DNA from 2 places in the Psychrobacillus sp. FSL H8-0483 genome. Region 1 is predicted to be linked to the other one. Evidence: predicted binding sites of a transcription regulator. Region 1 holds the regulator's gene; the other holds the start of a gene.

The links. Region 1 encodes CtsR, which represses protease genes until heat stress. Its sites were predicted from a motif close to ATGGTCAATAAAGGTCAAACA; they were not measured.
Region 2: clpP (ATP-dependent Clp endopeptidase proteolytic subunit ClpP) is a predicted target of CtsR. The motif match lies at 1,888-1,908, and genes of this name have one in related genera.

The regions. Positions count from the first base shown of each region.
Region 1 is NZ_CP152052.1:3,997,003-4,000,402, forward strand. It holds gene MHB48_RS19650 (protein arginine kinase) at 1-755, opposite strand, end outside; gene MHB48_RS19655 (UvrB/UvrC motif-containing protein) at 745-1,290, opposite strand; gene MHB48_RS19660 (CtsR family transcriptional regulator) at 1,314-1,781, opposite strand; gene rsgA (ribosome small subunit-dependent GTPase A) at 1,975-3,018, opposite strand; gene MHB48_RS19670 (ABC transporter permease) at 3,307-3,400, opposite strand, start outside.
Region 2 is NZ_CP152052.1:3,172,736-3,176,135, forward strand. It holds gene MHB48_RS15325 (TPM domain-containing protein) at 1-87, opposite strand, end outside; gene MHB48_RS15330 (LemA family protein) at 87-665, opposite strand; gene MHB48_RS15335 (DUF1761 domain-containing protein) at 903-1,316, opposite strand; tRNA gene MHB48_RS15340 (tRNA-Arg) at 1,754-1,825, opposite strand; gene clpP (ATP-dependent Clp endopeptidase proteolytic subunit ClpP) at 1,991-2,587, shown strand; gene MHB48_RS15350 (HPr family phosphocarrier protein) at 3,137-3,394, opposite strand.

The DNA of each region.
Region 1 (3,400 bases):
TCTTTTTGGATAATTTGTTCTGTAATACTTTGAAGATCGGCAAGTATGTCTTCTTCTGTCTTACCAAGTGTCGTTTGATTAGACACTTGGTATACATTTCCGAGCGCTTCACTACCTTCCCCATATATCCCTCTTACAACCATCCCTAATCTAGAAATGATTGTTACAATTCGGTTGATTTGCTTTGTCTTAGTTAATGCCGGTAAATGCATCATAACGGATGCACGTAAGCCGGTTCCGGTGTTTGTCGGACAACTCGTTAAATACCCGAATTGCTCATCAAAGGCATATGGTAATTCCTTTTCTAATAATCGATCTATTGTGTCAGCTTGCGCATATGCTTGTTGAATTTGAAGACCAGGGAAAAGGCATTGAATACGAATATGATCTTCCTCATTTACCATTACACTTACAGATTCATCTTCGGATAATAAAACAGATCCAGTCATCGGCGAGTTAGCAAGCTTTGGACTAATTAAATGCTTTTCCACTAGCACTTGTCGATTTAGTTCCGACACATCTTTAATTTGTATAGAAGAAAAGTTCATTTGTAATTCTTCATCGGCATCCACAAGTGTAGCGGAAACGGATTGGTCAATTTTATGCGCCTCATCTTCTGTAAATGCAAGTGGGAATCGATACCCATTTAAATTTCTAGCTAATCGAATTCTTGTACTCATGACTATATCTGAATGCTCTCCATTTCCAACCATCCAACTAGAAATAGAATTATCTAAAAAGCGTTCAATCGACATTCGTTTCGTCACCTCCCGTGACAAGCTGACTTTCAAGATCCCTTGCTTCATCCCTTAGTCTTGCAGCATCCTCAAATTGTTCGGTTTCAACAGCCTCTTTCATTTGAGAACGAATGGCTTCAATGCGTTTTTTCAATGCTATCTTTTCACCAATTGCCCCCGGCGCTTTCCCAATATGGGTTGTATTTCCATTATGCAAACGTTTAAATACATTCGGTAGTTGTTGTCGAAAACTATCGTAACAAGAAGCACAGCCGAATTTCCCTTCATCTAAAAAACGTTGTATGGACCAACCGCATTCTTCACACTCTAATGGAGGCTTTTTTTGCCTTTGCTGCATTGGCTGCTGATCTGCATGGTTAAACCAATTGGATAGGAGTTGATGAAGAGATAACGGATCTTGTTTATACTCTACATAAAACGGGTGGAGACTATTTGCACAGACCTCACAATAATGTCGTTCAAAGTGTTCACCGTTATGCACTTGTGTAACCGTCACTTTTGCCGGTCTCTGCTTACAATTTTCACAAATCACTTTTCAACACACCCCGCTCATTTTTAACTTTTTTGATATTTTAATGTTAATAGCATGGCACATAATATACGCGCACGTATTTCATCCCTTGCTGGTAGTGGAATAGCAAGTGTTGTTCGATTAAGCGCCGCTAAAATGAGCTTCGCTTCTCTTGTTGTAATCACTTCTTCCTCTAGCAGTCGGAACACAATGTCTTCCGTAACTGATTCAGCTGCACCATTTTCTAGTCTTTGTATTATATGCTCAATCAATTCTGCTTTCGTATGCGCCCGAACGCGGAGGATTCGAATATATCCACCACCACCACGTTTACTTTCCACTAAGTAACCGCGATCTTGGGTAAACCGTGTGTTGATAACATAGTTTATTTGAGATGGAACACATTGAAATTTTTCAGCAATTTCACTTCTTTTAATTTCAATTTGCCCCTTACTCTCTTCTTCGATAATCGACTTCAAATAACCTTCAATAATGTCAGATATATTTTTCATCTTCTCACCTCTTTAGCAAACTGACTTTGACTAACTTTGACTATATTATATCGAGAAAATAATCCATGTGCAATTGATATGATTTTCTTAGGAAGGCACAAAAAAACTACTAACCAGAACAGTTAGTAGTTTAAGGGTGTATCAATATTCCAACTTATATTCCAAAAACTTTTTCATTTGTATATTAATACATTTATTTTTTCTTCCTGTGTATTTTCGTTAGTTGTTTCCACTTATTCACTTCTGCTTTTTTGGCAACTAGATCATTTTTTCGTTCAATATGTGCAAGCTCTCTCATCAACTTCACATAACTTTTATAACGCTCTTGTTTCAATGCACCTGTATAAATAGCTTCTTGAATTGCGCATCCCGGCTCTTTTTCATGTTTGCAATCTCGGAAGCGACATCCATCCGCAAGTTCTTCAATATCTTGGAAGCTTGCGCTAATCCCATCACTTGTATCCCAAAGTTGGAATTCTCTCATTCCCGGGGTATCAATTAATAAACCACCCTCCGGCAATAAAGTAAGTTCTCTATGCGTTGTGGTATGACGCCCTTTGCTATCATCTTCTCGAATATTGTTTACTACCATTACTTCTTCACCAGACAAAGCATTAATTAAAGAGGACTTGCCAACTCCAGAAGATCCTAGAAGAGCACCTGTTTTACTGCCAGATAAAAGATTTGCAAGGCTATCGATTCCTTCACCTGTTACACTACTCACTGCAAATACATCTACACCAAAAGCGATTGATTCTACTTCATTTATATAAAATGCCAAATCATCACATGCGTCTTTTTTCGTCAAAACAACAACTGGTGTTGCACCCGAATCCCATGCGGCTAATAAATATCGCTCTAATCTACGTAAATTAAAGTCGTGATTAAGAGACATAACAAGAAATACATAATCAACATTAACTGCGATTAACTGAATTTCCGTTGTTAAGCCAGCAGCTTTTCTGGAAAACTGTGAACTACGTGGAAGCACGTCTTGAATGATTCCTTTTTCTTCCCCCGGCATTTGTTCGAGGACAACCCAATCTCCAACTGCCGGAAATGCTTCGCGGCCATGGTCAAACTTGAATTTCCCTGATAGAGAGCATAACCATTCCCCTTCGTTAGTCATGACACGATACAAATTTTTATGCTCAAGTAATACGCGACCTGCGATCCCTTTACTCAACATTTTTTCTTCCCATTTATTATTCCAACCATATTGTTCGATTAAATTCAATTTAACTTCCTCCTAATTTCCATATAAAAAAACCATGACTGCACGAATCAGCAATCATGGTTTCCCGGTCATTAGTAAAGAAGCATCTCAAAAAGTGTAGCGAAATACATTTGTTTGTCTGTTACAAGCAAATGAAATGCATATTCGTTCTACAATTAGAGACAAACGGAGTGGGACATCATGAACTTACTGATTCGTTGATTAGTATTTACAATAGCCATAATGCCTCACTCCTTTCCTTAAGTTATTTTCAGAATACAACAATAATAAAATCTAGTCAACAAAAATTTACGCTGCTACATCGCGTTTTATAAACGACCAATAACTAATTACTAAAAATACAAGCATGTAGACAGAAACCACTGCGATTGAAAACGACATC
Region 2 (3,400 bases), 820 kb from region 1:
TGGTATATCAGATACAGCAACAGTCATTAATGGAAGAGAAAGAAATAAAAGTAGCGCAACTATAAGCATTCGCGCAACCTTCATCATTACTCTCCATCTCCTTCAAAATCAACTTTTGGAGCTTCTTTTGCAGCTGCATCTGCTTTAAAATATTCTTTTTCATCAAACCCGAAAATGGATGCAACAATACTGCCTGGTAATCGTTTTACTTTTTTATTGTAATCAGAAACAATGTTATTATAATCTTGTCTAGCGACCGTTAATCTATTTTCAGTACCTGCTAGCTCATCCATTAATTGTCGGAAGCTTGCATCCGCCTTTAAATCTGGATAGTTCTCTACAACCACTAATAATCGACTTAAAGCACCAGTTAATTCATCATTTGCTACTGCTTGTTCTTCCGGTGTACTTGCTCCCGCTAGTCTAGAACGAGCATCTGCTATATTGCCCAGCACTTCTTCTTCATGGGATGCAAATCCTTTTACGGTGTTAACTAAGTTCGGAATCAAGTCCAATCTGCGCTGTAATTGGTTTTCTACTTGTGCATATGCATTATTCACATTTTCTTCCCCATCTACAAAACCGTTATAGCTCGGTATTAATATAACAGCAAAAATTGCAATAATAACCACGATTATAACAATCGGCCCTAATAACTTTTTCATCTTATTCACCCCTGATTAAGTATAGTATGCATGTTCCTTTAATTGTAAAATGTAAAACCTACTAAGGTATACGAAAAAGTTATTAATCGGTTTCATATGAATACGATTAATAAACAAGTTGAGCTTTCCTAAATTCCAACATTAGATGTTTTCTAATGGGTTAAACAAGATAAACAAAAAAACACATAGGAATATGAATACAGCCATCTCTCTACGTGTTTTACATTTGAAATACTATTATTTCCACAATCCTAAAATTAATCCCATTATCATAAAAGTAACTACATGATATCCAGCATTAATCAAAAACAATTTCAATGATTTTCTTTCAAACAAATATGTTATTCCCATCGTTGTTGCGACCCAAAAGAGCCCGGCCATGAAGCCTGCTGTTGCACCCATCATCGCGTTTCTTTCTGGCCCTAAGAATAGAGCAAGCACAAAGGAAATGATTAAGGAAAATATAAATGAACCTCCAAAGATCTTCGCCATATTAGCATTCTTTAATTTTTCTTCATCAAAACCGTTTTCCTTCATCCAAGCCTTTGCAAATAAAACTGAATACCATAGACCTCCAATAACGAAAGCGGATAATCCTGCTGCTATAACTGCAAAAAAATTAATCGTCTCAAATGATTGCTGAAAATCCATTTCATTCTCCCCTTCTATCCATTCTATTTTTGATCGTTCTCTCTCTGCTCTGTTTCATTTTATTATAAGGTATTTAATACAAGTTGTATTGTAAAAAATGGACATTCTGGCATAGAAAGTTAGTCGCAGCTATTGCTTTTTTCGCATACACTACACGGTACTTTCCATTGATCAATAATTAATTAAACATTCATTTTGTTTAATATTAAAATTCTGTGGTAAGGATGAATAGACCGGATAATTAAATAATTTATGAGGTGAGGAATATGTGTCCTGGTGATCCTAACCATCTGTCTATCGAAGCAATCGATTCACTTGAACGAATACAAGTAATAAATAGTAAAAATATCAACATACATTATACAAAAAAGCACTCCGAACATCGAAGGATCCATGTTTGGAGTGCTTGAAAGAAAATATCCTATTTAATCTAAATACGCCCTCGAAGGGAATCGAACCCCTATCCCAAGAACCGGAATCTTGTGTCATATCCATTAAACTACGAGGGCAAGCGACTTATCTATTATACAAATCATTAGCAAATAATTCAAGCGAACATTTCAATGCTTAATATTTGACCTTCCTTGACCATAATGTGTATGATAAAGTTACAACTGAGGTAGTATTTCTCAGAAATAAAATTAATAAACCACCTTTGAAGGAGGCAAATCAGGATGAATTTAATTCCTACTGTTATTGAACAAACAAATCGTGGGGAACGTGCATATGACATTTACTCACGATTATTAAAAGACCGTATTATCATGCTTGGAAGTGGAATTGATGACAACGTTTCAAACTCCATCGTTGCCCAACTACTATTTTTAGAAGCTGAAGATCCAGAAAAAGATATTTCAATCTATATCAATAGTCCAGGTGGAAGCATTACAGCAGGTATGGCAATTTACGATACGATGCAATTCATCAAACCAGATGTGCAAACAATTTGTATCGGTATGGCTGCTTCTATGGGAGCATTCTTACTTACTGCAGGTACAAAAGGAAAACGCTACGCACTTCCAAACGCAGAAGTAATGATTCACCAACCACTTGGTGGAGCACAAGGGCAAGCAACAGAAATCGAAATTGCTGCTAAACGTATTTTATTCTTACGTGATAAATTAAATAATATTATGGCTGATCGTACTGGTCAACCGATTGAAGTCGTTTCAAGAGACACAGATCGCGATAACTTTATGACTGCTGAACGTGCAAAAGAATATGGTTTAATCGATCATATTATTGACCGTAGCGAAATGAAAAAATCATAATAATAATTGTACCCAAGGAAATTTACCTTTCCTTGGGTATTTTTGCGGAAAATGCCTTAAATATTTACCACTTCGTTGATGGAAGCGGCAGGCGGCGACTCCTGCGGGATGAGTGAGACAGATAAGCCATCACAAACGAGCGTGAGCGTCGGTGATGGGTTATCGCTCACCCCACGGAAAGCGTCCGCCTATAGCGGAAATCAACTATACTTTATCCGTATAAAATATATATTCCTTTAGTATTGTTCGTGTTTTTTCATGTAAATTGGAATGATGAAATCGATTCAACAAATGGAATTAAATGGCTTAGCGAGACCATTCCTATATAAACGAGACCAATTAATGCGGTTCCGCAACCATTTGCCTTGTATCCGAGACCAAATGATGCTCAACCGAGACCATTTCATTTCTAAGATGAAGAAACCAAAGGAAGTGACGGACGTTTTTTCAAATTCTATGTACGCTAAATTCAATAGTCCATACTTTTTAACTAACTACGAAAAAAAAGACCGCCTTTTCGTCTATACTGACTAGTAAGGCCGCCCTTTATTATTCTTCATTTGAAATAAATTTTGCTAGTGCTACTACTGCTTCTTCTTCATCTGACCCATCTGCACTTAGGTTTACAGTAATCCCTTTGCTAATAGCCAAGCTCATAATACCCATAATACTTTTTGCGTTCACTTTTTTATTGTCTTTTTCCAAATATACATCTGCAATATAACGATTAGCCTCTTGTACAAATAACGCAGCTTGTCTCGCCTGTAATCCTGATGGTAATTTCACTTCCACTTGTTTTTCTGTCATTGTCCT